3 regions of the Agarivorans sp. JK6 genome follow, and region 1 is predicted to be linked to each of the others. Evidence: predicted binding sites of a transcription regulator. Region 1 holds the regulator's gene; each other region holds the start of a gene.
What was found. Region 1 encodes sigma-54, which starts transcription at its own class of promoters, with help from an activator protein. Its sites were predicted from a motif close to GTTGGCACGNNNNTNGNNT; they were not measured.
Positions count from the first base shown of each region.

Region 2: a site for sigma-54 is predicted at 8,483-8,501, ahead of nifB (nitrogenase cofactor biosynthesis protein NifB). Genes of this name have one in related genera too.
Region 3: a site for sigma-54 is predicted at 5,920-5,938, ahead of OV592_RS05150 (PEP-CTERM sorting domain-containing protein). Genes of this name have one in related genera too.

Region 1 is NZ_CP113525.1:3,979,001-3,989,961, reverse strand. It holds gene pmbA (metalloprotease PmbA) at 1-857, shown strand, start outside; gene mgtE (magnesium transporter) at 928-2,289, opposite strand; gene OV592_RS18370 (HPr family phosphocarrier protein) at 2,359-2,628, opposite strand; gene rapZ (RNase adapter RapZ) at 2,615-3,472, opposite strand; gene ptsN (PTS IIA-like nitrogen regulatory protein PtsN) at 3,499-3,942, opposite strand; gene hpf (ribosome hibernation promoting factor) at 3,951-4,238, opposite strand; gene OV592_RS18350 (RNA polymerase factor sigma-54) at 4,263-5,765, opposite strand; gene lptB (LPS export ABC transporter ATP-binding protein) at 5,818-6,543, opposite strand; gene lptA (lipopolysaccharide transport periplasmic protein LptA) at 6,543-7,022, opposite strand; gene lptC (LPS export ABC transporter periplasmic protein LptC) at 7,048-7,605, opposite strand; gene kdsC (3-deoxy-manno-octulosonate-8-phosphatase KdsC) at 7,602-8,153, opposite strand; gene OV592_RS18325 (KpsF/GutQ family sugar-phosphate isomerase) at 8,153-9,118, opposite strand; gene OV592_RS18320 (calcium/sodium antiporter) at 9,158-10,126, opposite strand; gene OV592_RS18315 (ATP-binding cassette domain-containing protein) at 10,274-10,961, shown strand, end outside.
Region 2 is NZ_CP113525.1:2,271,626-2,282,586, forward strand. It holds gene OV592_RS10570 (electron transport complex subunit E) at 1-316, opposite strand, end outside; gene rsxG (electron transport complex subunit RsxG) at 313-927, opposite strand; gene OV592_RS10580 (RnfABCDGE type electron transport complex subunit D) at 930-1,934, opposite strand; gene rsxC (electron transport complex subunit RsxC) at 1,934-3,403, opposite strand; gene OV592_RS10590 (RnfABCDGE type electron transport complex subunit B) at 3,413-3,937, opposite strand; gene rsxA (electron transport complex subunit RsxA) at 3,950-4,528, opposite strand; gene nifL (nitrogen fixation negative regulator NifL) at 4,837-6,378, shown strand; gene nifA (nif-specific transcriptional activator NifA) at 6,378-7,925, shown strand; gene OV592_RS10610 (hypothetical protein) at 7,925-8,386, shown strand; gene nifB (nitrogenase cofactor biosynthesis protein NifB) at 8,537-9,853, shown strand; gene OV592_RS10620 (4Fe-4S dicluster domain-containing protein) at 9,853-10,116, shown strand; gene OV592_RS10625 (nitrogen fixation protein NifQ) at 10,125-10,751, shown strand.
Region 3 is NZ_CP113525.1:1,089,601-1,100,561, reverse strand. It holds gene OV592_RS05190 (UDP-2,3-diacylglucosamine diphosphatase) at 1-158, opposite strand, end outside; gene yvcK (uridine diphosphate-N-acetylglucosamine-binding protein YvcK) at 371-1,408, shown strand; gene OV592_RS05180 (hypothetical protein) at 1,389-1,898, opposite strand; gene OV592_RS05175 (DUF3581 family protein) at 2,220-2,936, shown strand; gene OV592_RS05170 (Lrp/AsnC family transcriptional regulator) at 2,962-3,435, opposite strand; tRNA gene OV592_RS05165 (tRNA-Phe) at 3,866-3,941, shown strand; gene OV592_RS05160 (glyceraldehyde-3-phosphate dehydrogenase) at 4,089-5,243, shown strand; gene OV592_RS05155 (DUF4442 domain-containing protein) at 5,319-5,795, shown strand; gene OV592_RS05150 (PEP-CTERM sorting domain-containing protein) at 5,992-6,705, shown strand; gene OV592_RS05145 (SMP-30/gluconolactonase/LRE family protein) at 6,929-7,951, shown strand; gene OV592_RS05140 (hypothetical protein) at 8,006-8,464, opposite strand; gene OV592_RS05135 (TonB-dependent hemoglobin/transferrin/lactoferrin family receptor) at 8,801-10,954, shown strand.

The sequences.
Region 1 (10,961 bases):
GCCATTATGGTGTGAAGGTATATGGTAATAGCCACGGCTTTTTAGCCGGTTATCCAACTAGTCGTCATAGCATTAGTTGCATGCTAATTGCTGGCGAAAAAGAGATGCAACGTGACTATGCCTATAGTGTGGCGCGTGATTTTACAGATCTTGATAGTATTGAAACTATCGCAGCTAAGGCCCAGCAGAAAACCTTAGGGCGCTTAAATAGCCAAAAAATCTCTACCTGCGAAGTACCCGTAGTATTTGACCAAGATGTAGCAAGTGGGCTATTTGGTCATTTAGTTGGGGCCATTAGTGGTGGCAACTTGTACCGTCGTTCGTCGTTCTTGTTAGATAGTTTAGGCAAGCAATTATTCCCTAGTTGGTTGTCGATTTATGAAGACCCATTTATTAAAAAAGGCTTGTCGAGCACGCCATTTGATAGTGAAGGCGTTGCACCAACCGCGAAACACATTATTGCTGACGGTAAGTTAGAAACTTACTTACTTACCAGTTATTCGGCGCGTAAGCTGGGAATGCAAAGTACCGGCCATGCTGGTGGTATTCATAACTGGAAGGTTAAGCACAGTGGCATAAGTCGCGCAGAGTTACTTAAGCAAATGGGCACTGGCTTGCTAGTTACAGAGATGATGGGCCAAGGGGTAAATACCGTAACCGGTGATTATTCACGTGGCGCAGCAGGTTACTGGGTCGAAAACGGTGAGATTGCTTTCCCCGTGCATGAAATTACTGTGGCCAGCACCCTACAAGAGATGTTTGCTAATATTGTAGCGATCGCTGACGACTTTGATAAAGAAAGCGCAATACAGTCGGGCTCTGTGCTGATTTCATCGATGAAAGTAGCAGGTAGCTAGGCGTTAATTCTCAGCTCTTAACCTTGTTGTTTGAACAGGTTAAGAGCCCTTGACCAGATAACTCTGTCGTTTAGGCCAGCACTAAGGTGGCCATCCCTAAGAAAGAAAATAGCCCCATTACATCTGTCACGGTGGTTAATGCCATACCGCCTGCTAGTGCTGGGTCAATTTTAAATTTCTTCATTAACAGCGGAATAGTTACGCCGGCCAAACCGGCCAGTGACATGTTAATAAACATCGCGCCAGCAATAATAATCCCTAAGGTCCAATCGCCTTTCCATAGAGTAACGACCAAGGCAATGACAGTTGCCCAGATAATCCCATTTAGCATGCCAATCGCAGCTTCTTTGCCTATTAACCAACGTGAATTACCTTCACCAATATGACCTACGGCTAAACCACGAATAACCAAAGCAAGGGTCTGATTGCCTGCGATTCCTCCCATGCTGGGTACAATAGTCATTAAAATGGCCAAGGTGGCTAACTGCTCTAGGGTAGATTCAAACATATTGCTGATGGAGGCCGCGACTAAGGCAGCGCACAGGTTTACTGCTAACCAAAAGGTGCGGCGTTGGGTACTTTTAACTACTGGGGCAAAGGTATCTTCATCATCGTCCATGCCCGCCATACCCATCATGCTGTGTTCAGCATTTTCGCGAATAATATCGACCACATCATCAATGGTGATCCGACCTAGCAGTTTGCCTTGTTCATCAACTACCGGAGCCGAAATCCAGTCATGGCGTTCAAATAATGCTGCTACGTCGTTTTCATCCATAGATACATGGATGGTCTCTGCGTTCCCATCCATTACTTCTCGAACATTAACGTTGGGGCTTACTGTAAGCAGAGTAGATAAAGGAATATCGCCCAGTAGCAAGTCATCTTCGTCAACTACGTACAGGGCGTCGGTAGCCTCTGGCAGTTCGCCACGTAAACGTAAGTAGCGCAATACCACATCGATACTTACGTCGGCTCGCAAGGTAATGGTATCGGTATTCATGATACTGCCAGCAGTATCTTCAGGGTAAGCTAGAGCCGCTTCTACACGGTGCCTGTCTTGACCATCCATTTGCTCAAGAACTTCTTGGTACACGCTGTCGGGCAGACTTCTTAGTACATAAGCGATGTCGTCGGTGTCCATGCCTTCAGTTGCGGCGGCCAGTGTTTCTGGTGCCATTAACTGAAGTACCCCTTCCATTACATCTTCGTTTAGCTCTTCGAGAATTTCACCATGTTGCTCGGGGTCGGTAAGTTGCCATAATACTTTACGCCCTGCTGGTGGGCTAGATTCTAGTAATAGTGCTACGTCACAGGGAGGCATTTGATGAAGCATGCGCCTAACATGCACGAACATACCACTGTCGAGGGCTTGATTTAGCTCCTGTAAGCGTTTGTGCTGATTAGGGTTTAACTCCATCTCTTCTGGCATAAGCGATCCCTATTGTTATTTTGTTATGTGCTGCTTGCTAATAGTAGCTTGGCTTTATTGCGTATAGATTTATTCTTCGTTGAAGTTAGCTTCTACTAGGGCTTGAACCGCATCTAGAGCGGCTTCTGCGTCTGCACCTTCAGATACTATGGTTAGCGTACTTCCTTGCGCGCTGGCTAGCACCAGTAAACCCATAACGCTGGCAGCAGAAGCCGTTTTCTCACCATCTATAATACTCAGCTCAGCGTCAAATTGCTGTGCCAGCTCAACCAACTTGGTGGCAGGACGTGCGTGCAGGCCTAATTTGTTTTTTACTACTACTTGTCTAGTGAGCTTCAAGGCGATGTTCCAAAGTTCGGTGGCGTCGTTGTACTTTTCGATGAGCGCTAAAGAGGCTAGCAAGTTGCTCGGCCACATACACCGAGCGGTGTTGTCCGCCAGTACAGCCAATCGCAATGGTTAAATAGGCACGGTTGTTAGCTTCTAAATGCGGTAACCAAGATTGCAATAACTGGCTAATTTGTTCGATATATTGGCTAACTAAAGGCTGCGCAGCCAAGTATTCTTGCACGGCTTTATCTAAGCCGGTAAGTGGGCGCAGCTCCTCTTGCCAATGTGGGTTAGGTAAAAAACGCGCATCAAACATGTAGTCGGCATCGTTAGGCACGCCATTTTTAAATCCAAAGGATTCGAACACCAAAATTAGCTGTTGTTGTTGGTCACCAGTAACGCGTGAGCGAATCAAGCCGCTTAGCTCGTGTACCGATAAACGGGAAGTATCGATACGCAAATCGGCATTTCTAGAAATGGGAGCTAATAGCTCGGTTTCTGATTCAATCGCTTCTGCTAAAGATAAATTACTTTGGCTAAGCGGGTGTACCCTGCGTGTTTCGCTGTAGCGACGGATCAGCGCTTCATCTTTAGCATCTAAAAAAATGCTTAATAGATTAATGTCTGGTCCTGCATCTCGTATTAGCTGTCCTACCGGTGATAGCTCATCGGGAAGATTTCGAATATCAATGCTAATGGCTACTTTAGAATAGGTTTTTTTTAAGTTGTCGATAAGTGATTGCCAAAGCACAACCGGCAAGTTGTCGACGCAATAGTAGCCGAGATCTTCCAATACTCTTAAGGCGACGGTTTTACCTGAACCCGAGCGCCCACTAACGATGATCAGTTCCATGATAATCCCTAAGGCTGATTAGAGTATTAGGCTACCATGATGTCGTACAATTCGTCATCACTTTGTGCACAACGAAGTTGTTTACATATTTGCTTATCGTTAAGTTTTTCAGCTACTTGAGCTAGAGTATTAAGATGTTGCTTACATTGATCTTCGGGTACTAGTAATGCAAATACCAAGTCTACCGGCTTGTTATCTATAGCATCGAAGGAAATAGGGGGATCGCAACGCAAGAAAACCGCTGTGGCTTGATGCTGATTGTCGATACGGCCATGAGGAATAGCGATGCCTTGGCCAATACCTGTACTGCCCATTTTTTCTCGATTTAACAAGCTTTCAAAAATGCATTGAGTAGTGGTATCAAGCTGCTTGGCGGCCAGTTCGCTTACTATTTCTAGGGCGCGTTTTTTTGAAGAGCATTGAACTGCACTTTGGGTGCAGTCCAAGCTAAGTACTTTATTTAGTTGCATGGGGGTGGCTAACGTTTGTTAAGTTTTTCTTTATGTTTGATGACTTGGCGATCAAGTTTATCAATCAGACTGTCGATGGCGGCATACATGTCAGAATGCTCAGAGGTTGCAAATACTTCGCCGCCGTTTAAATGTAATGTGGCTTCAGCAATTTGGTTCAGTTTTTCTACGTTGAGGATGACGTGAACGTTATTGATCTGATCGAATCGTCGGGTGAGTTTGGCAAACTTGGTGTGGACATATTCTTTCAAAGATTCAGTTATTTCTACGTGGTGTCCAGTAAGGTTAATTTGCATAGATATCTTCCCCTTTTAGTGGCCTTAGATAAGGCTCTTACGTTGGTTAGAAGGTGGAATTGCTAAAGACTCACGATATTTAGCAATCGTACGTCTTGCCACCTTGATCCCCTGATCTGCCAAAATATCAGCAATTTTGCTGTCGCTGAGTGGTTTACTGGTATTTTCGGCAGCTACCAGTTTCTTGATTAATGCACGAATAGCGGTTGATGAGCACTCACCCCCGCCATCGGTAGCCACATGGCTAGAAAAGAAATACTTAAGCTCGAAGATGCCGCGAGGTGTATGCATGAATTTTTGGGTGGTTACCCGGGAAATGGTGGATTCATGCATTTCTACAGCTTCTGCAACATCGTTCAGTACCATTGGCTTCATGGCTTCTTCGCCATACTCAAAAAACGCCTGTTGATGATGAACAATGCAGTTGGATACTTTTAATAGGGTTTCGTTGCGGCTCTCGATACTTTTAATAAACCACTTGGCTTCTTGTAAGTGGCTACGAATAAACTGGGTATCGTTAGCGTTGGTAGAGGTTTTACTTAAAGATGCATAGTGGGAGTTAACACGCAACTTAGGCATTGCATCTGGATTGAGTTCTACAACCCAGCGACCTTGGCGTTTTACAACCGATACATCCGGGATAACATACTGGGCTTGATTAGGCTCAACCGCGTTACCAGGCCGAGGTTCAAGCGTATGAATCAAACGCATGACTTCGCGTAGCTGGTCTTCTTTAAGTTTGGTTTTGCGGGCTAATAGACGAAAATCGCGATTAGCTAATACATCTATGTGATTTGAAACTACATCTTTGGCTTCATTTAGCCAAGGTGTGTCTTCGGCAAAACGGCTTAATTGGATTAGTAAACACTCTTGCAGCGAGCGCGCTGCTATACCAACGGGGTCGAAATGTTGGATGCGTTTAAGTACTGCTTCTACTTCATCTAGCTCTACATCTAAGTCATTGTTATCGCTTGAACGTAAGCCTTCTAGTAGCTGCTCACAGTCTTGGGTGAGGTAGCCCGATTCATCTACCGCATCAATAATGGCTAAAGCAATGGCTTGGTCTACTTCACTAAATGGAGTGAGTTGCATTTGCCACAATAAGTGGTCTTGTAAAGAGTCGACAGTTTCGCCCTGAAACAACATATCGTTGTCATCGCTCACGGCGCTGCCAGATGAGCTGGCTGGGGCAGAGCTGGCGCTGTAGATATCGTCCCAAGTAGAGTCAACAGGAAGGTCGTCAGAAACAGTTTCTTGGTTAATGGCATCGCCTGCTTCAATTTGACTGTTGTCTATGTCCGCAGTGGATTCGGCCTCGGTAGACTTCTCGTTGGCAGATTTAGCGTCGGTTGCGTCACTATCACTGGCGTGAGACTCATCCGCCTCAAGCAGAGGGTTACTTTCCAGAGCCTCTTGAATCTCTTGCTGTAAATCCAGTGTTGAAAGCTGGAGTAAGCGAATGGCCTGTTGTAACTGGGGGGTCATGGTTAACTGCTGACCAAGACGCAACTGCAAAGATGCTTTCATTAACTACCGCTGTTCCTTCTTCTTATTGTCTTTTTTTAAACTTGCACTTTAACTATAGCTTGAATTGTTCTCCGAGATAAACTCGTTTCACATGTTCGTTTTCGAGAATTTCTTCTGGCTTTCCTGAGGCTATCAATTCGCCTTGGCTAACGATATAGGCATGCTCACAAACATCGAGAGTTTCTCGAACATTGTGGTCGGTAATTAGTACACCTAGACCGCGATCACGTAGGTGTTCAATGATCTTTTTAATATCGATAACAGAAATAGGATCTACCCCTGCGAAGGGTTCGTCAAGCAAAATAAACTTAGGTGCGGCGGCTAGAGCTCTAGCAATCTCAACTCTCCGGCGTTCACCACCTGACAAGCTCATGCCTAGGTTTTTGCGAATATGGCCAATGTGAAACTCTTCAAGAAGGTCGTCTAACGCACCAATTTGTTGCTCTTTATCGAGGTCTTTTCGGGTCTCTAATACGGCAAGAATGTTCTTCTCCACAGATAAGCGGCGAAAGATAGACGCTTCTTGCGGAAGGTAGCCAATGCCTTTACGTGCACGAGTGTGCATCGCTGTACTAGAGATATCGTCATCATCGATGAGGATTCGGCCTTGGTCACGAGGCACCAAACCCACCACCATGTAAAAAGTGGTTGTTTTGCCAGCGCCATTGGGACCTAACAAGCCAACAATTTTACCGGTTTCTACATTTAGACTAACGTTTTTAACGACCTTACGGCCCTTATAGGCTTTAGCTAGGTTTTCAGCAATTAGGGTACTCATTATTGCTGGTCTTCCTTGGGCGTTAGTTCGTCAAGCTGCTGCGGTAGGAAAATAGTAGTTACACGGCTGTTTTCGTCGCCTTGTGCCACCATTTCTTGTTTGTTGATGCTGTATTTGATCATTTTACCTTTTACCAAGCTCTCTTCTTGTTTGAGTTGAGCATTGGTAGTGAGTGTTAGCGTTTGGGTTTTTAGGTCGTAACGCACTTCGTTAGCCTCAGCTTCAATTGGCTTGCCGCTATCAAGTAATTGATAAAACGTTGCTGGTTCGCCTTTAGCGATCATTACTTCGCTGCCTTTTTCCTCGCTACCAATAACACTGAGTTCTTCGGCGTGCATTTTAATCGAGCCTTGAGTCACCACAACATTATTGTAAAAGGTAACTCGGTTTTCTTTGATATTGACCTGCTGGCGGTCAGCATCAACAATAATTTGTTTGTTGAAGTCGTCTTCTAGTGCTTGTGAACCCCAAGAAAGCATAAACAAGCTAGCTGCAAGTGCTAACTTACTCTTGTGGGTTGTGGTAAACCGCTTCGATATCATCTAATAAAGTCACTATTTCGTTGGCTAAATCACCGTCCATGCCAACGCCATACAGTTCGTATGAAGGGCCATAAACGGTAACAGGTTGATCGCTGCTCATGGTTTCTGTTTGCAGGTCGATCTCCAATTTTTCGGTTATTAAGTCGCGAACATACTCGCCACGGCTTAAATTTTTAATTACTACATTGTCATTTAAAATGACGTTTTGCTGCTGCTGTACTGTAGCGTGATCGGCCACAATTTGCCATACAGGTTGGCTTGGATCTGGGTACACTAAGATCTTTGGTTGAGCAAAAGTTGTGTGCTTAAGTTGTTCAAAAAACTCCATTTCCTCAGCGTAGATCCGATAGCGCGGGCTGCCGTCTTCGCCAAAACTCACGCTGTAGAGCTTTTCGGCAACAAAGTTTGGTTTGCTGGCTTCGCGTTTAGCACTTAGCTGCTGAGTTTCCGAAGGACTCAGCTGCCACAGCACCAAGGCTAAGATGAATAAGCTCGCAAAGAACCAGGTTGGGCGATTCATACACTCATACCTTGAGCATTATCAAGCTCGCCTTTTGCTTGCAGTATTAGATCGCAAAGCTCTCGAACCGCACCAAAACCGCCACGGGTTTGGGTGATAAAGTTGGCACTTTGTTTACACAAGGGATGAGCATCTTGCACGGCTACACCTAAACCACAGGCGCGCATTACGGAGGTGTCGACCACATCATCGCCAATATAGGCTACGTTTTCAGAAGCTAATGACAATTGTTCAAGCATTTGCTGGTAGGCGACGAGTTTGTCTTGTTGGCCTTGGTAGATACGAGTAATTCCTAAAGCCTGCATACGCTGTTGCACAATATTAGATTGGCGGCCGGTGATGATAGCGACTTCGACGCCGATATTCAGTAGCGCTTTAATGCCAAATCCGTCGTGGGTATGAAAGGCTTTAAGTTCTTCTCCGTCATTGCCCATATAAATGCGACCGTCTGAGAAAACCCCGTCTACATCGCAAACTAAAAGTTTAATTTTTGCTGCCGCGTCAAAATTGCTTTGGCTTACCGCGCCATAGGGCGTGTTAATTGTCACTAGTAAACTCCAGCTTGTAATAAGGTATGCATATTAAATGCACCCACAACGGCTTTATTGTTCAGCACAAACAAACCGTTAATAGACTTGGTTTTCATCAATTTTAAGGCATCAAAAGCTAGCCAATTGTTGTCAATTACTTTGGGGTTTTGCGTCATCACTTGGCCAATTTGGGTATCGTGAATGTCGATGCGCTGATCAAGGATACGTCGCAAGTCGCCATCGGTAAAAATGCCGGCCAGCTGCTGCTTGGAATCAAGTACTCCCACCATGCCTAAACCTTTGGCGGTGATTTCGAATAGCGCTTCGCGAATAGTTTGTTCGACTGTTACTAGCGGAATTTGTTCCCCAGTTAGCATTAAGTCGCTCACACTGAGTAGCAGTTTTTTGCCTAAGGTTCCGCCTGGGTGGGACAGGGCAAAGTCGTCGGCTGTAAAGCCACGAGCTTCTAATAAAGCAACTGCTAGAGCATCGCCCATTACCAAGGTGGCAGTAGAGCTTGCTGTTGGTGCTAGCCCTAAGGGGCACGCTTCACGTGGCACTGAGATGCATAAGTGATAGTTGGCCTGCTTTGCCATGGATGAGTTGGGGTTACTAGTCATGGCAATAGAGCGCACACCAATGCGGTTAAACACCGGGTAAAGAGACAATATTTCCTCAGATTCGCCTGAGTTAGACAAAGCTAATACGATATCGTCGGCGGCGATCATGCCTAAGTCACCATGGCAGGCTTCGCCAGGGTGGACAAAAAAAGCGGGTGTGCCAGTAGATGCTAAGGTGGCAGCAATTTTGTTGGCAATATGACCTGATTTACCCATGCCTGTGAGGATAACTTTGCCCTTACAGGCCAGTATCATTTCGCAGGCAGCCGCAAATTCTTGGTCTATATATTGGTGAAGGTTATCAATACCTAAGCTTTCAATTTCTAGTACTCGCTTAGCAACAGCGATGTAATCAAATGACACTCACTTCCCCTTAGTTTTAAAATTAGTGACAACAGCGGCTTATGCTAAGAATAATAGCATTTGGTAGCCTATGAAGCCGCTTAACAATAAGCCGCCTTCCCATCGAGATATCTTACGGCTTTTACCAAAACCCATGGCCATTACAAACAGCACCACGGTTACACCCATCATCACATAAAAATCGCGGCCCGCAGCGTTGGCGTCGATAGGACCTGGCGCCAACATGGCTGGTACCGCCAATACAGCCAAAATATTGAAAAGGTTAGAACCAATAATGTTGCCTAAAACTAAATCGTCTTCTTTTTTTATCACGCCTGCGATACAAGCAGCTAGCTCTGGCAAACTGGTGCCGATGGCAATAATGGTTAAGCCGATAACGAGGTCACTCATACCGAAGTAGCGGGCAATTTCGGAGGCCGAGCCCACTAATAAATCAGCGCTAAGAGGTAGCACCACCATACCTACCGCTAACCAAAACAATGCTTTACCAGTTGGCACGTCATTAGGGACTTCCGACTCAGCTTCCTCAACCATTGGGTCTACGGTGTTGCTATTACGTTGGCGTAGGGAGTTAACGATTAAGTAGGCCATAAGCGCTATAAATAAGATAAGTAGAACAACCCCTTCAAGGTAACCCAGTTGTTGGTCGTGTAATACCCAGCCCGCTACTGCAGTAGCACCTAACACCATCGGTAGTTCTCTAAACAGAGTAGAAGAAGATACCAGCAAGGGTTTGAGCAGCGCAGTTAAACCTAGTACTAAGGTAATGTTGGTAATATTAGAGCCAATGACATTACCCACCGCGGTATTCATTTTGCCTTCTAAAGATGCGGTGGCAGAAACCATAATTTCGGGGGCCGACGAACCTAAGGCCACAATGGTTAAGCCAATAATCATTGGTGATAAACCAAAATTATTGGCGATAGCAGCCGCACCAAAAACAAAACGGTCGGCACTCCATACCAATAATGCTAAGCCAACAATTAACAATAAACATTCAACTAGCATGCAAGTCCTTAAATTAAAAAATATCCGCGATGTAAAAAAATCGAGGCATTGTCGGCATTTTCCCGGTAAAAGGGAAGAGTTTAGCCTTGAGTGTAAGCAATTATCTCAATAATATGTCTGCCTTGGCCAATCAAGATTGCTCACGGAGTGGCGGATAGTTTGATTGAAGTAAAACAACTGGCGTTTCAACGCGGTGATAAAGTCATTTTTGATGGCTTAGACCTACATATCCCAACCGGCAAAGTGACAGCCATTATGGGGCCTAGTGGAATTGGCAAAACAACACTACTTAAATTAATTGGTGGTCAGTTAAAGCCGACTGCTGGCCAAGTGCTGATTGATGGCCAAGATGTTCATCAACTAAAGCGCAGTGATTTGTTCAAATTGCGTAAACGTATTGGCATGTTGTTTCAAAGTGGCGCTTTATTTAGCGACCTGAACGTTTTTGAAAATGTTGCTTTTCCATTGCGTGAACATACCAAGCTACCCGAGCCGGTGCTGCGTAACTTAGTGTTGATGAAATTGCAGGCAGTAGGCCTACGCGGAACAGCCGAGTTAATGCCTGGCGATTTATCTGGTGGTATGGCGCGTCGTGTGGCGCTAGCTCGTGCGATTGCTTTAGAGCCAGAAATTATTCTTTATGATGAACCTTTTGTTGGTCAAGATCCTATCTCGATGGGGGTACTGATTAAGCTTATTCAAGGTTTGAATCAAAGCCTGCAACTCACTTCAGTCATCGTTTCTCACGACGTGAATGAGGTGCTAAGCATTGCTGATTATGTCTTTGTTATTGATGGCCACAGTGTTCTAGCACAAGGGACGGTTGAAGAAATTG
Region 2 (10,961 bases), 1.7 Mb from region 1:
CAATAAGCGGAATAAAAAGGCCTAATACTTTATGTAGCGGATGAACCCAAGCATTCAATAACATATCGGTAATGGTTACCAAGGTGGCTATCATCAAAATGTTTATTGGGATGCGCACCGCGCGGCTAACATAGTTTTTGCTTAGGGCGCTGATCAAGTTTGCCATTACCATCACCACCAAACTCGCTAAGCCAAGGCCTAAACCGTTGGTCGCGCTAGACGTTACCGCCAACAACGGACAAAGAGCTAAACACTGGCCAAGTACCACATTGTTATTCCATAAACCGTCGGCAATGATGTTTTTGTATTTACTCATGCCTTCTCTCCCTGTTTTAACTCTAAATCCTTTAAAGCTTGATGCACTGCGTTTACTACTGCGCGTGGTGTGATGGTAGCGCCGGTAAATTGATCAAACTCTCCACCGTCTTTTTTTACGGCCCATGCCTTTTTTGAAGTATTACTCAGGCTTTTTTGGTTAAAACTTAAAATCCAAGGATGTTTGGCTACTTCAATTTTGTCGCCAAGACCGGGTGTTTCGCTATGGCTTAATACACGAACGCCTAAGATAGCGAGAGATGCGTCTACACCAACTAATAAGTTAATTGGGCCAGCGTAGCCTTTAGCTGTAACTTGCACTACGTAGCCGCTGGTTTGGCCTTGTTGGTCTAGCGCGTTGTAAACGGTGTAGTTTCGCTGCTCAACTTCAAAAGGGTGCTCGGTAGCTAACAAGGCATTTTGGTAGTAAGAACTTGGCATGACTAAATCAATAGCCGCCAGCTTGTCTTCGTTTACACGTTGGGCGATTACTGGCGCTGTAATTGTGTTTAAACCCAACAACAGTGCGCTAGAGAGGCCCACAGCAACGGCTAACGAAATAGATTGGTAGATACTGCTGTTAATATGTTTTTCAACGCAAGGTAAGGTCATGATTAAGCTCCTTTGCTGCGTTTAAATAATGATTGGCTGCCAAATATTTTTGGCCTTAAATAGTGGTCTATTACTGGTGTACCCGCATTCATGATTAGCACCGCAAATGCAACGCCTTCTGGATAGCTACCAAAGCTACGAATTAGCCAAATAAGTAAGCCACAACCAGCACCAAACAGTATTTGGCCTCGAGGGCTAGTGGGCGAAGTGACTAAATCGGTAGCAATGAAAAAGGCCGCTAACATGGCTCCACCAGAAAACAAATGTGCTAATCCTGAGGCAAAGTCTTGAGGATGCAGCCAGTGCGCAATACTCGCAGGAATAGTTAAGCCAAGCAGCAACGCGCAGGGTATATAAGGGCGAATGATGCCGCGCCAAATTAAAAACAGTCCGCCTAAGGCTATAAGCAAGGCGCTTGTTTCTCCTAAGCTACCGGCATGTTCACCAAGTAATAGCCCCTTCCATTCAACGATTTGATTTAAATCAGCGAGAGGGGTTGCCGAGCTTACGCCGTCGATGCCTAACCATTGTTGACTAAATATTAAGCCTTCAGAACCAACGCTTGGGATACTGATGGCTTGCCAGTTAGTTAGTTCTATAGGAAAACAGATTAACAGCATTACCCGACCTAACATGGCGGGGTTAAAAGGGTTGTGCCCAAGACCGCCGTATACATGTTTGCCAATCACAATGGCAAATATGCAGCCAAAACTAGCTACCCACCATGGGGTACTGGCAGGTAAACTCATCGCTAGCAGCAGCGCGGTAAGCAGTGATGAACCATCTATACTGCTTAACCAGTTTTTACCTTGCAGTTGCAGACACATTACCTCGCTAAGCCAAGCACTAATGCAGCAACTAACAATGACTAATGCAGCAGGCAAGCCAAAAATCCATACCCCATATAAAGCCGCTGGACTAAGAGCGAGTACTACCAAATACATAATGTTAGTAGTGGATAAACCCGAGTGGGTATGTGGTGCTGCTATTGGGTTGTTTATAGCCATTAGCTTTCTCCTTGAGTACTGCGAGAACGAGCAGGGCGTTTACGTTTGGCTGCTTTGGCTGCTTTTTTAGCTGCTGCTTCGCGGGCTAAGCGTTGTTGACGTGCCTCGGTAAGTTGGCGAGCTAAGTTTGATTTCTGCATCATGCTACGTTGTGCGTTGATGTTAGATTTTGCGTGCTGGAAATACTGCACGAGAGGAATACTAGAAGGGCAAATGTAACTGCAAGCACCACACAATAGGCAGGAGTCTAAGCCAAATTCTTGTGCGCCTTGCCAGTCATCATTATTGCTGTGTGCTGCCATTTGAAAGGGCATTAAGCCCATTGGGCATACTTTTACGCAGTTACCACAGCGCACGCAGTCTTGGCTTTGCCGCTGGTTAATTTGCTCTTCGCTTAAGGCTAAAAGACCGCCGACACTTTTATCTATTGGCACAAAGGGCGATGGCAATACTTGTCCCATCATTGGGCCACCAGCAATCATCCTTTTCGCTTCGGCTTTAAGGCCGCCACATTCTGCAATAACTTGTGATACTAAGCTGCCAATGGGCACGGTAATATTGGCGGGAGCCTCGATGGCATCTCCAGATACGGTGATCACGCGTTCGATCAGGGGGCGCTGATAACGCACTGCTTGGTAAACCGCTTTAGCTGTAGCGACGTTGTGCACCAATATGCCTTGAGCAGTACTTAACTGCCCAGGACCAATAGCAATACCGGTGACTGCTTTAATTAAATGACGCTCAGAGCCCATGGGGTAAAGGCTGGGCACAATTTTAAGGCTGATCCCACTAAAGCCATCACTCGCTTGTTTGATGGCATTAATCGCTTCTGGTTTGTTATCTTCAATCGCAATAATGGAGTTAGTCGCGCCAATGGCTTTTGCCATTACCTTTATCCCCGCGATGATCTCAGCCGCTTGTTCGCGCATAAGGCGATCATCACAGGTTAAGTAAGGTTCACATTCACCACCATTAATGAGCAAGGTATGAACTTTAGACTTACGGGCTAAACGAAGCTTTATCCCGGTTGGAAAACCTGCTCCGCCTAGGCCAACAATGCCAGCTTCGAGTACTCGTTCAATAATTTGTTCGTGGCTAAGTTTTTGGTAGTCGCTTGGCGGGTAATCAATACCCCAGTGTTTGTCACCGTTATTGGCAATGACCAAGGTCTGGCTTTTAATTCCAGATGGGTGGCTACTTAAGTAGGGCTTTATGTCTACTACAGTGCCATTTACTGGTGAGTGTAAAGGCACCGTCATGTCGTTACTGCCACGGGCGATAAGTTGGCCTTTAACTACTGTGTCACCAACCGCTACGAGGCTGTTAAGCATGGAGCCATTTCGCTGTTGCATACCTAAGTACACCCGGCCAGGCACAAAGCCTTTGCTAATGTCTTGTTGCTGGGTAAGCTCTTTATAGCCCTTGGGGTGAACGCCACCGCTAAACGGTTTAGGTTTTAGATTAAACATAGTCACTCCTTAAGCCGTTTGAGGTTTTGGCCATTGCCAAGTATTAAGCTGTACTTGCTGGGCTTGCATGCTTAAACACCCCTGCGGGCAAGCTTTCTCACACAAACGACAACCTGTACAAACCTGACTAATGACCGTGTGCATCTGTTTACTGGCGCCAACAATGGCATCAAAGGGACAGGCTTTAAAACAGCGAGTGCAGCCGCTGCATTGGCTTTCTTCTATATAAGCCACAACAGGCACTGCATCGGGATCATTACTCACTTCTACGCCTAGTAAGTTGGCTATGCTGGCTGCAAGGCCATTTCCGCCTGGCGGGCAGCTGGTAGGAGCCAAATTACCTTTAACCATGGCCTCTGCTGCTTGACGACAGCCCGGTTCGCCACATTGACCACATTGGCCACCGGGTAGCATGGCTTCGAGTTCATCGACTCGTGGATCGCCTTCTACTTTTAGTGCTTTAGAGGCCCAACCCAGCAATGCTCCAAGGCTTGCTCCTAGTAGGATTAGTAAAATGATTGATATTAAAATCATGGCTTTCTCCTATTAGTTCACTAAGCCGCTAAAACCTAAAAAGGCCATCGACAGTAATCCTGCGGTAATGAATGCTATCGGTAAGCCTGCAAATGCTGCTGGTACTTTGGCTAGTTTTAAGCGTTGGCGTAAGCCAGCAAATAACACGATCACTAAGCTAAAACCTGCTGCAGAACCAAAGGCATAACAAAGGGTTTGTAAAAAGTTCATGTTGTTTTGAACTACCAGTAAGGCAACGCCTAACACAGCGCAGTTGGTGGTAATAAGGGGCAGGAATATGCCTAAGGCTTGGTAAAGCTCGGGGCTATTTTTTTGAATGATCAGTTCGGTAAGTTGAACCACAGCAGCTATGACCAAAATGAGCACTAAAATTCGCATAACCTGAATGCCTAAGGGAGCAAGTAGCAGTGCTTCTATTAGCCAAGCGGCGATAGCCGCTAAGCACAATACAAAGGTGGTTGCTAAACCCATACCCAAGGCGCTATCGATTTTGTTCGATACCCCCATAAACGGACACAAACCAAGAAACTTGCCTAACACCACGTTATTTACCACGGCAGTGCTAATAAAAATGAGAAGGTAGTCGGCCATCAAATACTCCACACAGTTGTACTACTAATGGCAGTACTGCATTGCATGTACCAAGTTGGTGAAATGAACCATATTGGGGAAAGAACCCGAGTAATACGGGGCTTTAGTCGCTTGTGGGCAGAGTTTCTAAGGGAAATTTTAGGGTGACAAATACAACAATTTTAACTGATAGATTAGTTAAAATTGTTGTAAATCAAACAATGTTTATTCAGCCGACCCTTGTGGCACGTAGTGTCGCAGGGAGGAATGCCGCTTGCATTGTAGTTGTATGTTCAGCGATTAACTCAGCAATGCAAAGGATTGATTGAATGATGAATGAACTTAAATCTACCTTAGAGCAGGCCTTTGAAGACCTTGCTCCATTAAGTGAAAACCAAATCCTATCGCAATGCTTTAGTGTGTTAGAGCAAATGCCAATGGCTATGTCGGTGAGTGATTTAAACGCAAACTTTATGTTTGTGAATAAGCGGTTTGCCGAGATCACCGGATACGAGCAAAAGGACTTGATAGGAAAAAACCATTCTTTACTTAGTTATAAAACAACGCCAAACGAGGTTTACCAAGGACTATGGGGCTGCATAAGTAGCGGAGGGAGTTGGCAAGGGCGTTTAGTTAACAAGAAGAAAAATGGTCAACGCTATCTTGCAGAGTTATCGATAACCGGCTTACGTAACCAGCAAGGCAATATTACCCACTATATGAGTGTTCATCGAGATATTAGTGAACGCCATCAGCAACAAACTATAGCGGCTAATCAAAAGTTAATGGTTGAAGCAGTGCTGAATACAGCGCCGGTTGCTATCGCCTTGCTCGACCAAAGTCATCAAGTTGTGCTAGATAACCTTTCTTACAAAACCTTGCGCAGTGATTTTAGCGATGAACCGGTAGCGATTGCTTTAAATCAGTTAAAAGGTAAACAGGAAGTTGATGGCTCGTTTAACGAAGGGCAGACCTTTAACGTTGAAGTAGGTAAGGGCAAGCGTAAACGCTGGTTTAGCTGTTGTGTGTCTACGGTGAATATCAGTGGGTCTGAGGTTGATGATTATTTTGTACCCAAAGTTAGCCGCTACTTGGTTATTACCTTAAGTGAAGTGACCAAAGAACGACGCCGCCAAGCCCAGCAACAGTTATCGGAGTTGCGCCGTTCCACAGAAGAGTCAGAAGCCTTACACAGTATGCAAGAGGCGCTGCATGCGGCAATTCATCAGATCCAAGGGCCAATCAACATGATTGATTCAGCCTTACAGATGTTCTGTGGTGTATCAAATAGTTGTGCCAGAACGGCTGCAATGCAAGCGGGTTTACAAGCAGGCCACGCTGCAATTGCCCAACTAGAAAGCGCCTTACCGCGTAAACCCTACGAGGCTAGCCAGTCGGTAAACATTAATCAATTGGTGCATGAAGTGACCGAGTTATCCAGCGACCGTTTACTAAATCGCAGCATTACTATGCAACTAAGTTTAAACGGTACATTGCCTTCGTTAACTGGACAGCCTTCTCGTATTCGAGTGGCCTTAAAACAGCTTATAGATAATGCGATAGAAGCTATCGATTACGGCAAGAAAACACGCCGTGAAATTGTTTGTAGCACCCAGTTAGTTGATGACGAAATAGAAGTCACTGTCGAAGACAGTGGGCCAGGCATTAAAAAAGAGTTGCAGCTAAAAGTGTTTGAACCCTTCTACAGTACCAAACCAAACAATAACAGCGGATGTCGTGGTGTTGGTTTGAGCATTGTGCAGCAAGTAGTGAGTGAACACAGCGGTACCGTTCAGTACTTATCAACTTCATTAGGCGGCTGTAAAGCTCGCATCGTTCTTCCTCTTCGTAGCCGTAAGCGAGGTGAATAATGGACTATTCAACAAAACGAGAATCACATATCGCCGAGCAACACTTGGCAGCTTTGTACGACGTAAGCAGCGTATTAACCAATAGCTTGGATTACAAACAAAGCGTAAACAAAGTGCTGCAAGTGTTGCACGACAAAGCCATGTTACAACACGCAATGTTAGCGCTCATTGCCGAAAACGAGCAAATGCTTAGCGTTGATACAGTGCATACGCCGAATCATGCCAACGATAGTGTTGCTAAAAACATCCGTTATCGACCAGGCGAGGGCATCGTTGGTACGGTGTTAACACAGAAACAGCCTATTGTTTTAAGCAAAGTGTCTAATGATTTACGCTTTGCAGATAAACTTGATTTGTATGCATTAGATTTACCATTTATTGCTGTACCGATTAAGAAATCCAATGAAGTATTAGGCGTATTGGCGGCTCAACCACAAATAGATGCTCCAGAAAAACTAGCTTTGTTTACCCGATTTTTGGAGATGACCGCAAACCTAATTGCAAAAAGTGTATTGCTTGCCAAAGACGTTGCTGTGCAAACTGACCAATTGGAGGCTGAACGCGACAGGTTAAGACGCAAAGTAAGAAGCAACTACAGTATGGACAACATCGTTGGTCATTCTCGGGTAATGCGCAGAGTGTTTGAGCAAATTCGCTTAGTGTCTAAATGGGACAGTACGGTACTTATTCGCGGTGAGTCCGGCACCGGTAAAGAGCTTATTGCTAATGCTATTCACTACAACTCGCCTAGAGCTACTGGGCCTTTTATTAAATTAAACTGCGCAGCCTTACCCGACAACTTGTTAGAGTCGGAGTTGTTTGGTCATGAAAAGGGCGCGTTCACCGGAGCGGTAAAACAGCGCAAAGGTCGTTTTGAAATGGCTGACGGTGGCACCCTGTTTTTAGATGAAATTGGTGAAATTTCTTCAGCCTTTCAAGCCAAGTTATTGCGTGTATTACAGGAAGGGGAATTTGAGCGAGTAGGCAGTACCCAAACCATTAACGTAGATGTGCGTATTTTGGCGGCAACAAATCGAAACCTAGAAGAAGAGGTTAAGCAAGATCGTTTCCGCGAAGATTTGTATTACCGACTAAATGTTATGCCGATGTTCCCGCCATCGCTGCGGGACAGAATTGAAGACTTACCCGACTTAGCTGAGTTTTTGATTGAAAAACTGGCTAAACAACAACGGCGCAAGCTACAGCTTACCGATGGCGCCATTCGTATGATGATGGCCTATGACTGGCCCGGTAATGTTCGTCAGTTGGAGAACCTGCTCGAACGCGCATCGGTGATGAGCGAAAGTGGGGTAATTGATCAAGATTTAATTGTTATCGATGGTTTAGATGGCCCTAAAATTAGTCCACGGCCAAGCATCGAAAAAGTTAACTTGGAAAGCCAGGAAATGGACGAGAGGGAGCGAGTTATTGCAGCCTTAGAGCAAGCTGGATGGGTGCAAGCTAAAGCTGCTCGCCTACTCAATATGACACCAAGGCAAATAGCTTATCGTATTCAAGTAATGAATATTAACGTTAGACAGCTTTAATGGAACAGCTGGCATTTAGCGATGTAACGGACCTATGCCAGTTTATGCAACAGCGGCTTAGCTATACAAATCAACAACAGCGTAAGCAAGCCGCTTTAAATGGCTTCTGGTGGAAAACTCCGTCTGAAACTTTACGCGATGGTCATGGCTTTTGCTATGACCTAGCCGCTTTCGCTTTGCATCATCTGCCTTCATCTTTGTTACCCCAAGCCAAGCTTCTGTTGGTTGTTTGGGGTGACTTTGGTAATCAATCAAATGCAGGCCACTTTGTTTGTACCTTTAAAATCCAAAAATCCTTTTACAGCATCGGCAATGGGCGACTTAAAGGTCCTTTTACCTTCTCGGCACTACTACAATCAGCATCTCGGAGTAATCAGGTCATTGTATATAAATGGCTGTTATTGAGGGATATTAGCTACCACATTAGTTATAAAGAGATGGCAAAATTTATCTGCGATTAACACCGCCACTCTGTCGCGTTTACAACAAATACGACATACAAGCTTACTTTTAAGGTGTTTGTTCGATTTAAGTAACTGTATTTAAAGAAAAAGATACTTGGAACAGCACTTGCAAAACTACCTATATAGTAGTGTACAAGGAAGCTTTTCATGACAATACAACCACTTAAGCAGCCCAATGGAGAGAATCCGTTAAGCGCTCAAGCCAGTAAACAAGCTGCTTTAGTAGCAAAACATCCGTGCTTTTCAAAAGAAGGCCATCAGTATGCCCGAATACATTTACCTGTAGCGCCTGCTTGTAATATTCAATGTAATTACTGCAATCGAAAATTTGATTGCAGTAATGAAACCCGACCCGGAGTCGTCTCTAAGTTGCTTTCTCCAGCAGCAGCAGTAAAGCGTTTTGTTAAAGTTAAGCAGCATGTTCCAGAAACCCAAGTGGTAGGTATTGCTGGGCCAGGAGACCCTTTGGCTAATCCCAAGGCTACTTTGGCGAGCTTAAAGGCCATAGACAAAGTAGATTCAGATGTTCACCTATGTGTTTCTACTAATGGTTTGGCCTTAGCAGATCAACTTGAGTCGCTGATGGAAGCAGGTGTTAGGCATTTAACCATTACCATTAACTGTATTGATGCTGATATTGGCCAACGTATATACCCTTGGGTGTATTTCAACCAACGTCGCTTGAGGGGCAGAGAAGCAGCGCAAACCCTAATTGATCGCCAATTACTGGGTTTAGAAGCGGCTATTAAGGCGGGGATGCTAGTAAAAGTTAATACGGTATTGATCCCAGGGATCAACGATTTCCATATTGAATCGCTGGCTAAAGTATTGGGTAGATATGGTGCCTTTATTCATAACATTATGCCGCTAATCTCTGATCCAGCACACGGTACTTACTTTGGTTTAATGGGTCAGCGAGAACCCACCAAGCAAGAGCTAAACCTTGCTAGAGAGCAAGCCGGTCAGAGTATGCAGCAAATGACTCATTGCCAGCAATGTCGCGCTGACGCTGTAGGTAAGTTAGGCCAAGACATAGATTTGGCTGCGCTCGAGAATAGTGAGCCAGCACAGGTAGCAAGGTCGATACAGGTTGCTGTTGCTAGTAGTAGTTTGAGCTTGATTGATCAGCATTTTGGCCACGCCACGCAGTTTTCTATGTATCGAGTAAGCGCAGACGAGATTACTCAGTTAGATGACATTTCTTGGCAGCAGTATTGCCAAGGCAGTGAGCAGTGCGATGACTCCGCAGTCAAAGATTTGAGCCAACTAAAACACGTCGACACAATTTTGTGTAGTCGAATTGGCCATGCTCCGCAGCAGGAATTGTCTGCAATGAACGTAAAAGCAAACACCGATTATGCCCTGCGGGATATACGGGGCGCTCTTGAAGACCTTCAACAGCAGTTAGCTGCGCAACTGGCAACCACAAGCAAATCTAGCTGTAGCATGGGGGAGTGTAGCTAATGGCCTTATCAATTACTCAATCATGTATAGCGTGTTACGCCTGTAAAGAAGTTTGCCCTAGTAAAGCGATTACCAGTGGCGATAAACAATTTGCGGTTATTGCACACCGCTGTGATGAGTGTGCAAACAATGTTAATGGTGCTCAATGTGCTCAAATTTGCCCCGTTGAAAACGCCATTGTTGATGCAAACGGTTGTGCGTTAAACCCTCCTGGTTCGTTAACCGGATTGCCCCAAGAAGCCAACGTTATTGCCTTAAGTTAGGAGCGTTTATGGAAATACAAACTCTTCAAGAAACCACTAGTTTTATAGGTACAGAGTGGCAACAAGCTTTATCTCGGGTTTGCCCGCCAATGTCTATGCACAATAGAAATTGGTTTAAGTTGATCATTCATAGCCAATTAAATGGCCAAGCCGAACTGCCTTATGGTCTTGGCTTAGATAATGCCAGTTATATGGACTTAAAACGGGCTATTGCTAGTGACGATATTAGTAAACAAGAGCTTTTGTGGAAACAGCCTTTTAAAGCGGGTTTGCGTAAACGCGTTCAAGTACTAGAAGAAGTATTTGAACTACGCATGCAAGAACGCAACGAGCTAAGTGCGCTGCTATTTGCTCATTGCAACGACAAAGTGCCTTTTGCCTTTCAAATGGCAATTATTGTGGCCACTGCCTGTTTATCTCAATCGCATCTTTGGCATAGCTTAGGGCTGCGCAATCGTAGTGAACTTGGTGAATTACTTAAATATAACTTTCCGTTATTACATCAGCAAAATACTAACAACATGCGCTGGAAACGTTTTTTTTACCGTCAGCTTTGCCAACAGGGTGGAGACTACGTGTGCAGAGCACCTAGTTGTCAGGAATGTTCATCCTATTCCGAATGCTTTGTGGATTAACATTGTTTCAAAGGGCTAATTAAGTTAGCCCTTTTTTCTTGTTTTAGACCTTCGTTATATACCCAACAATACAGCGTGGTTTGTTAGCTTCGCTACAGCTATTTGTCACCTTATCTTTGTTGCTTAACCCTAATGTTAACGGGCTTTTTAACGATATTTGTTGGTTGGCGTCGTGCTTGCAATAAGGTAAGTAACGGTGCGTTTAATTCG
Region 3 (10,961 bases), 1.8 Mb from region 1:
CGCTTTAACGCCCATACATCAACAATGTCTCCCACCAAAAAAATTCGCTTGGCTTTAGTTTGTTGTAGTAGCTGCAGTAGCATTTCTGCCTTGCAATCTTTACAACCCAGGTGAATATCTGAGAGCCATAGGCTTTGATAGATCTGTTTTGTTGTCATTACTTACGCCACATCATCCCTGTTATGGCTAATCTAAAAGGCATATTTGACCAAAAAGTGACGCTTTGATGTCAAGACCATGACAGAATTATCATTGCTAAGCTAAGAGGCTTTGTTTAGTGTACTAAACTCAATTAGGCTAGTGAGAGTACTTAGGATTTAGTAGCGCTTAATCTAGTTAATTGGAATGCATAACCATCACGGAGTAGATAGTGAGATCTAATTCCCCACAACGCCCATTATCAATTGCCACCATTGGCGGCGGAAGCGGTCACTTTGTATTGTTATCGGCTCTTAGAGATGCAGATCACCTAGCGATTAGCGCCATTGTATCGATGACCGACAGTGGCGGAAGCACCGGCCGCCTGCGTGATGAACTAGGCATTTTGCCACCTGGGGATATTCTTAAATGTGTATTAGCCCTCTCTCCCTATCGAGAATTAGCCCGTAAGCTTTTGTTAAAACGATTTACCAAAGGCAAGCGTTTGTCTGGTCATAGTGCCGGTAACATGCTGCTTACCATGCTCTCGCAATACAGCGGTTCTTTTTCGGAGGGTATTCAAGGCTTAGCGCAAATGCTTGACGTTGAAGGTGAGATTTTGCCGGTCACCATTGATAAGTCCACCTTAGTGGCGGAACTTACCAGCGGTGAACGTATTTTTGGTGAGAGTGCCATCGATTTGCCTCGCGGCGATCAACGAGAAAAAATAGCCAATGTATTTTTAGTTCCTCATCACGCTGAACAAGTGCGAGTTTATCCACCAGTGATTGAGCGCATCAACACCGTTGAGGCGATTGTATTAGGCCCTGGCGATCTATTTACCAGCATTATTCCTAATTTATTAGTACCGGGCGTTAAGGAAGCGATAAAAAGCAGCAAAGCTAAGCTTGTGTATGTAAGCAATATTATGACTAAGTTTGGTGAGACCGACGGTTATAATCTAGAGCACTTTATTTCGGATTTAGAGCACTACTTAGGTCGCCCTCTAGATGCTGTTGTGGTGAATAACCATATACCCAGTGACGAAATGATAGCTAACTACAACCTGGAGCGCGCGCAAGTAGTAGCGGTTGATGATCTAGAAGCTATTGGTAACAAATATCAGCTAATTTATGCCGACTTAATTGATGAAGACAGCGACATAGTGCGCCACGATTCAGAGAAACTTGCCAACGCCTTGCTGCCCTACCTTAGTAGTTTAGACAGCCAAACCTTGTCGCTGGTAAAGGCTAGCGGAACTGAGGGTTAATATTGGCTCCGCCCGCTAAGGCTGAGTCAGGCATTCTGCGCATCAAATCATCCAGCTGAGTAAATACCGGACGTAATGACGGGTCGTATTTATCCTGCCAACGCCACTGCCATTCATTGTCACCTTGGGTCCAACGTATCAGCTTTTCTGAACGGTGCTCTCCCGAGTATGGCGAAGCCAGTTGCTTAGGTACTTGCTGCAGTAGCGCATAAATATCTGAGCAAACCAACATCGACAGCTGTTGCACCGCTTCACTAGCATTGTCCTGTTTATGGTAGGTTTGACGAATAGAATAATGCAGATTCTCACAATCTACATTCACGGTTGTCATTCCATCAGGGCGATGGAACATGAAGCTTAGCTGATAAGAAGGAGCAGCTTTATCAAACAACGCTACCCAAGTGGTTGCGCCGCTTACTAGAACAATAACTGCGCCTAGTACAATACTTCCCCAATAGCGTGACTTTTTCGCCATAGCTTGCTCGCTCATTCCATGTGCCTATGGTTTATCAACAAAACGCAAAAACGCTTTATTTTGCCACCAATCTTTCTTTTCTCACTTTAAAGGTAGGGCAGATTTAATCGCTTGCAAAGCTCTTTTTTGATAAATAAATCAATTTAAAGGAGGGTGTCCTTGTGGATAAAATTAATTAGTTCAGTGAAAAGAGTTGCTTAGTAAAAAGCACCAGTTTGGGGCTAGAATATTTGCATTCGAAAAAACGTAAAAAAAACTTTTTATACTGATATGACCACCCTTCTATTAATATTTGCTAAAATCGCCGCTCGCCGCATCATGCAAAGAAAGTGAGTTATGAATTTAAACCAATATTTTAGTCGCGAAGATCAACAGTTTGTATTTAGCAGACAACAAGCTTGTGATTTTGCCAAAGGCGTCGCCAACGACTTTAATGCCATTCACGATGCAGACTCTTCGCGTTTCTGTGTCCCTGGTGATTTGTTATTCTCAGTTATGCTAAACGAGCTTGGTTTAAGCCAAGACATGCAATTTACCTTTGCCGGCATGGTTACCGATGGCGTACCACTAAGTATTGAACAACAAGAACAACACTGCTTACTCGTAGATAACAACGGCAAAGAATATCTGCAATTGGAACGCAGCGGTGAAAACCTAAAAGATGCTGAGATTATTGGCGATATTATTGCTGACTATGTGCGTTTCTCTGGGCGTAATTTCCCACACATATTAGTCCCCCTACTCGAAGAACAAGGCTTAATGCTGAATCGTAAGCGCCCGCTAGTGATTTACGAAAACATGAGCCTACATTTCGAGCAATTGCCAACTCGCTCTCCACATTTAGAGTTTGTTGGCGGTGAGTTTATTCCCAATGGTAAACGCGGCGTAGCCTTACTTAAATTTACTATCAGCGAAGATGGTCAAGTTATCGGCAAAGGTCAAAAACGCATGGTACTAGGCAGCTTGCTCCCGTACGAAAAAGCCGAAAGTGACATGCTAATTGATAACTACGAAGGATGCCGCCAGGCCTTCTTAAAACGCCAACAAGCGTAAACAACTAAAGCGCCAATCGGCGCTTTTATTTTATCTGCGATAAAGGCAAGGCTGTGTGGCTAAACACCTGCTGCAGCACAAAGCTAGAGCGCACGCCAGTAACCCCTTCTATCCGAGTTAGTTTGCCCAACAAAAACGCCTGATAATGCTCCATATCTCTTACTACAACTTTAAGCTGGTAATCTGCATCGGTGCCAGTAACTAATGCGCACTCCATCACTTCTTCATAGGCACTAATAATTTTTTGAAAATTTTCGAAGCGCTCTGGAGTATGCCTATCCATAGAGATATGAATATAAGCGGTAAGGTTTAGGTTGAGCTTTTTTTCGTTAAGTAAGGTAACGTGTTTAGCAATGAGCCCAGCATCTTCCAAGGCTTTTACCCGCCGTGAACACGGTGACGGAGATAAACCAACTTGCTCAGCTAACTCTAAATTGCTAATTCGCCCATTGTTCTGCATCAAATCTAAAATCTTTCTATCGGTGCGATCAAGGCGCATTACTTACCTCCAAATTTAAGCATCATTTCAACCTTGGTTTATTTCACCCCAAATAAATCCAAACTACAACAATCATTGCCAACAAACTCTAAAAATACGCAATATAGACAAACACTCACCCTTTTATATTAAATATACTTATCACAGTGAAAAATACTCGGGAACGGCAACAAATATACCCATTTGCTAGCCAATAGTTTGCTCACCACGTTAACTAGCCCCACTCTAATCGGCATTTACCCTTTGCCAGTACAGAGAACAGTGAAACCCATCACTTAAGTATCCAAACTATCTAAAGGTGGCTTAGGCCACCTTTTTGTTTATTCTTTTGCCAGTTATTGTGTGCCATTTAATCGAAGCTCAATTATTTCATTTTTTTTACTGATTTCGGTTGACTTAAACCGGCAAAATTCGTTTAATAGCGCCCGTCGCCCGGATAGCTCAGTCGGTAGAGCAGAGGATTGAAAATCCTCGTGTCGGTGGTTCGATTCCGCCTCCGGGCACCACCTTTAAAAAGCCTGCATTTATGCAGGCTTTTTTCGTTTTAGCTTTCCATACTAAATACCGCAAAAGGCTATCGCTTTAGTTGGCGAATAGCTAAACTCTAACTAAGTGTTTGATATCACATTGCCCACTATTTCAAGGAATGAAATATGCGCCTTTCTTCTTTTGCCCTAGCTTTACCGCTAGTTCTTTCTTCTGGACATAACCAAGCTGATTTTTTCGAACAGTTTGTTGACCCTACCGACGGCCGTATGGATGCTAGCCAATGGCTTATGGATAACGCAGTAGGTTTTCTGCCGGTTCCAATCATTATTACCGACCCCGCAGTGGGTTATGGCGGTGGGTTAGTATTGGCGTTTTTTCATGAAAACGAAGAACTGCAAAATGAACAGCCGGATGATCCCAATGCCCCGCTTAAACTTACGCCTAGTGTGTCAGGTCTATTAGGGCTAGCGACAGAAAACGGCACGCGAGGTGCGGGGGCGTTTCATATGGGCATTTGGAAGCAAGACAGTATTCGCTACATTGGTGCAATTGCGGGTGTAGATGCCAATATTGATAGCTTTCGCTTGCCCAGCGAAGGGGGAATTGGCGACATTCCCATTAGAGTTAATCTAAAAGGTACTTACTTACTGCAACAAATCCGCTTTCGCTTGGGCGATAGCCCGTGGTTTGCTGGAGCCAAATACACCTTTTTAAATAGTGACAGTGAGTTTTCTATTGGCAACCTGCCTGATTACTTAAAGCCTCAGTTGAGCATGAAAGATGGCGGAGTAAGCTTGTTGCTTAACTACGATACTCGAGATAACTCGTTTAGCCCTAACCAAGGTCTGTATGGCAACATTAGTTACGCTAAACACGCTGACTACTTTGGCGGCGACAATGATTATTCAATCGCCTCTGGTGAGTTTTCTGGCTTTAGTTATCTAGGCAATAGCTTCCAAGGCTCTATGCGTTTATCGGCCTCAAGCGCCCATGGCGATACGCCTTATTATGCGCTGCCCTTTATTGATATGCGCGGCATACCGGCTATGCGCTACCAAGGCGAGCGTATGGCGACTTTACAAGGTGAGCTGCGCTACGACTTTGATGCACGCTGGTCTGCGGTTGTATTTGGCGGTGTTGGGCAAGCATTTAGCTCAGAGCAAAATCTAGGTGACACGCCTAACCGCTATGCTAAAGGCCTAGGTTTTCGTTACCTAATGGCTAGGCGCTTTAATTTACGTACCGGGATAGATGTTGCCAGAGGCCCAGAAGATACCACCCTGCACTTTATTGTGGGCGCTGGTTGGTCAGATTTTTAATCCGCCAAACAACAAATGTTGACTTTTTGTTAACAACAAGCTCTACTGGTAAGACCTCTTAAACAAGGAAAAGTTATGCTTCCCAGTGTTCGTAAAGCCAACTTGATGTTGAGTTTGTTTGGTATGTTCAAAGTACCCTTGATTTGGTACTGCCGTCCTAAGATCCTTGAGATGGATGAACAGAAGGTTATTGTTAAAATTCCCCTTAAACGCCGAACCAAAAACCACCTTAACAGTATGTACTTTGGAACCTTAGCGGTTGGCGCAGACGTAGCCGGAGGCTTCTTAGCGATTGCTAAAGCCGAACAATATGGTAAAAAAGTATCGCTAGCGTTTAAGGCGGTTGAAGGGCAGTTTTTAAAGCGCCCGGAAGCAGATGTTATCTTTAGTTGTACCGACGGCAAGCTCATTGACCAGATGCTAGAACAAACCATGCAAAGCGGTGAGCGAGTAAACCAAGCCGTAACGATTAATGCTACCTGCCCCTCTATTAGCGGCGACGAAGTAGTGGCCAAGTTTTCTCTAACCCTCTCTTTAAAAGCCATCCAATAAACCAATAGTCGGCTGTATTCAGCCGGCTTTTGCAATTTGCAAACAGCTAAGTGCAACTCGCTCCATAAAGCTAGAAGCAAGCATTGTTTGGCACTAAGCCTTTGTAATAAAAGGCACTATAAACATTGGCACGAAACTGGATATAACACCTTAACTACGCGCTAAACAGCGCTTAAATTTAGTTGTCGAGGTTTATATGAAATCTATATCGCATGCTTTATTTATCACTGCTTGTATTAGCTTCTCAAGCCATGCTGGCATTATTTACACTATTGAGGCTCCAGGCATCCAAACCTCACAAATAAGTGGGCCTAGCTATACAGAAAACTTCGACAATTTAACTTCATCCCAACTCAGCAATGGCTACCAAAATGCCTTTGGAGAGTACTCGGTAGATAAAGGCCAAGCCAAAGTGGCTGATTTTGGCGTTTATGGTGGAGCACATGGCGAAGGTAAATACTTATTTATTCCAAATAAAAGTGCCGTTCAGCTCATTTTTGACCAGCCTGTAGGCTACTTTGGTTTTTGGTGGAGTGCCGGAGACAATGGAAACCAACTTAGTATTACCACCCAGTCTGAGCAGTTGTCCTTTAAAACCAACCAAATTCTTGATGCTGCTGTGCTAGAACCTGGCCATTACGGTAGCCCTACTAGCGTTAAAGGCAACAAACGTGAACCCTATGGTTACGTTAATCTATTCGCCGAAAGCAATGCTGACAAAATTACCGCTATCCGCTTTTTTGGTCGCAACTTCGAGACAGATAACCACACGGTAAGTATTCAACGCGAAGCACTAACCGGCCGCTCTTTAGCACCTGTAACAGTGCCGGAGCCGAAGACTTGGTGGTTAATTAGCTTAGGGCTTGTATTGCTTTTATTGAGCCAGCGACGCTCAAAGCGAACCGCTTAAGCTTAGAAGATCATTGAACGCCTATTCCCCTCCCCCAGTGGATAACCAATTATTAAGGTAATCTTGCGAGATTTAGTAAAAAAGCGCGGCAAAAACGAGACTTAAGCAGAAACACTTAGGTTAATAACTTGTATTCTTTGAATCACAGCAACAAAATGGAAAACCAATTTAACAAATTAGTTAACCAGAAGTATTTATTGCTCATCATATAAAGGAATACTAAATGAGAACTGCCTTTGTTTTAGCCGCTAGCTTGCTTGCTAGCGCTTGTTCAACTACCTCTGATCAACTCTCCATCGCCGATGCAGAGGAAACAACCGGCTCAATCGAGTTGATTAACCCACAAGCAAAACAATTTATTGCGGCAGACGCCAAGATTAGTATTCGTGGAAAGGGCTATCGCTGGACAGAAGGGCCTGTATGGATTGAACAACATGGTTTTTTACTATTTTCCGACATCCCCAACAACACCATCGTAAAGTATCAACCTAATAAAGGTACTGAGCTTTACCTAGAAAACTCAGGTGCTACTGGCCTACAGGAAGGAGACTACGGGCAAGGCTCTAATGGTTTGCTATTAAACCCACAGGGGCAGCTGGTGCTACTTCAACAAGGTGACCGCCGTGTAGCACTCATGGATGCCCCATTAAACGAACCTCAAAGTAAATTTGTTACGCTGGCTGGCGAGTACCAAGGCAAGCGCTTAAACAGTCCAAATGATGCGGTTTACCACAACGATGGCAGCTTATACTTTACCGATCCTCCTTATGGACTAAATTCAGGCATGAATGACTCGCGCAAAGAATTAGACTTTCAAGGGATCTATCGTCTAAGCCAAGATGGCGAGCTTGAGTTACTAGACAACAGCGTCAACTTCCCAAATGGCATTGCCTTAACGCTTGACCAAAAAACCTTAATTGTGGCGGTGTCTGATGACAAACATCCACGCTGGTTAGCTTATGATGTAAACCTAGACGGTAGTATTAGCAACAAGCGGATATTTCACAACGCTAAAGCGTTACTTGGTGTAGCTGGAGAACAAGGCTTACCAGATGGGATGGCGGTTCATTCTAGCGGTAACATCTTTGCCACAGGGCCAGGTGGAGTGTGGTTGTTCTCCCCTCAAGGGGAAGTACTTGCCAAAATACGTACCGGACGTTTAACCGCTAACTGTACTCTGTCGCCCGATGAAAAATACCTGTTTATTACTGCTCACGACACCCTAATGTCGGTGCCGCTGTTGTAATGAAACTAGCTTGCTTAATGAGGTCTTAAGGCCTCTTTAAGCAAGCGCTTAACTTTATTGCTTTTGCCACTTTTCACCTTTTAAGGCCATGAAGTCACGCCCCATTTTTAGCACCAATATCTTGCTGTCAGTCTCATTATCAATATACGCACCGGCTGGTACCGTAGCTAGCTCGTCTTTAGCAAGCATTAACCCGCCTGGCATCTTTTTACCGCCAACAACATTTCCCCCCTCGAGCACTGCCATTTCAATTACCGACGGAGCTTGAAAGTACCAATACTCATCATCTTCAGCACTAAGTGGATACTCTCCTTTTAGAAAACGTACTCCTCGCTTTCCCTGTTGGGCGCTGTCTAGCCATACTAAGGCATCATTAAACTGAACCTTGCTAGCGGGCTCACTAACCTGGGTAACTGGGCGCTCCTCGAAACCAGAACCCACCCCCACGGATTTACATGCACTAATCAACAACACGCATAAGGCTAAACATACAACACGCTTTATTTGTAACACTTCAATTCCATCCTTAGGTTTAAGTCGCTATACAGAGTTATTTTCACCAATCATCAAAGCTTGGCGAAGTGTGCTTAAAGCTTAGTATATTCTGCCAAATCAAACAGCTATATAAACACCATTATCCAGCTTGGCTGGCTACACAAATTCTTCTAGATAAACTCAATTAGTGGCTAGAGCTTTAATGCCAACTCAAGATATTTCCCATATTCAGCCCTTCCAATTTTAGCTACTTACAAAACTATAATTAAATGCAAATGATTTTAATTCTCATTCGTATTATGTATAGTACCGCCTAATTAAAACTTAACAGGATAAGGAACAAGCCTGAAAACCATGAAAGCATTCAATCGCACTCTAATTGCTAATGCAGTAATTTTTAGCCTTAGCCCTCTCGCTTATGCCGAAACAAATAGCACCATGTTTGACGAAGTGGTGGTATCAGCAACCCGTACCGAGCAATCGGTCAAAGACATCTCTTCTAGCATTAGCTCGGTAAGCTCTGAGCAGCTAGAGCAGCAAATGGCTAATGATTTAAATGACGCTGTTCGTTACGAACCCGGCGTAACCACTACCGGGCAAGGCCGTTTTGGCACTAGTGGCTTTAATATTCGTGGCCTAGATGGCAACCGAATTAAGCTAATGGTAGATGGCATCGAGCAACCCACTGCCTATAACCCTGGTGGCGATGTGATGAACAAGGGGCCAAACGCTTATGAAATTGACACCCTAAGTGCCGTTGAAATTAACAAGGGGCCAGCCTCTAGCCTTTACGGTAGTGACGCCTTAGGCGGCGCAATATTACTAAGAACCAAAAACCCTGAAGATGTACTAGCTGAAGGCGACAGCAACCATGTTGCACTTAAAACTGGCTACGGTAGTTCTAACGAAGCATATAAAGCCACCGTCGAGGTCGCTAAGCGCTATCAAAAATGGGAAGGTTTAGCCATTTACACCTACCGTGATGGCAGCGAAACTAAAACCCATTCTTCAGGTGAAGACATAAATGGCCGAGACCGCGGGCAAGCCGATCCTCTCGACTTTGACTCTCACAACCTGCTCCTAAAAACTAACTACGCCTTAAATGATGCACATACTTTTGGCCTAGTGGCTGAGCTATTCCAGCGCGAATCTAAGTCAACCATCCTTAGTAACGAAGGCTATAGCATATTCCCAGGCTTTACCTACACAAATGTAACTGGCGAGGACAAAGACACTCGCAGCCGTGTAGGCGTAAACCACACATGGCTAGCCAACAATGCCGCATTTGATGATTTGTTCTGGCAACTAAGCCATCAGCAAAGTAAATCAGAGCACAATAACTACGATACTACCGACTTATACGGTAGCCGTAATCGTGAACGTAACGGTGAAGATAGCTCATTGCAGTTTGATGCTCAGTTCAACAAACTACTGGAGTTTGACCACGGCAGCCACGAAATCAGCTACGGTTTAACAGCTATCAATAGTGATTTTGAGCTGGATTACCGCACCCATTATTACGATACAGGAACAGTAGATCCAGGGGCGCCAGAAGTGCCTAAAGCAGAAGCCGAAAAGCGCGGGATCTTTATTCAAGATCACATGTATTTAATGGATGAACGCTTAGTAGTTACCGCTGGTTTACGTTACGACGACTACAAAGCAACACCAGATGCCAGCAGCGGCTTTGAAGAGCATAACAGCGATGCTTTAACCAAACGCTTAGGCGCGGTATATCACTGGAATCAACAAGTTAGTACATTTGTTCAATATAGCGAAGGCTTTAGAGCCCCTACCCTTGAAGAACTTTACTACGCCTTTGATAATAGCGGCCACGGTTATGCCACCTTGTCTAACCCTAACCTTAAACCAGAAGAGAGCCAAAGCTACGAGTTAGGCTTACGTACCAATACTGCAGCATCTAGCATGGAGTTAGTGGGTTTCTTCAATGACTACACCAACTTCATTCAATCAGTAACTGATTACAGTGATCCAAGCTATCCAGCGGGTATCACCATCAATGAAAACATTGGTGAAGCTGAAATCTATGGTGTGGAGTTTAAAGGTAACTACTGGTTAGATGAAGCCTTTGGTGCACCTAAAGGTAGCTACAGCCGCTTAAGCGTTGCCTACGCACAAGGCAAAAATAAAGAAGATGGCAGCGCGCTAGATTCTGTTGCACCGCTTACTGCAGTTTGGGGCTTAGGCTACGACCACCAAGATAAACTTTGGGGTAGCCAACTTAACCTAACCATGGTGTCAGCCAAGAAAGAAGGCGACTGGTCTACCGAAAACAACGCCCACGCACCTGGCCACGCTTTGCTAGATCTAACTGCCTACTACCAACCGGTGAACGACCTAGTATTGCGAGCAGGCTTGTTTAATGCGCTTGACCAAAAATACTGGAGCTACACCGACCTAGACGGCAAACCATCTGACCATCAAGGCCTAGACCGTTACACCCAGCCAGGCCGTAACTGGGGCGTCGACATAGCGTATACGTTCTAAACCTTTC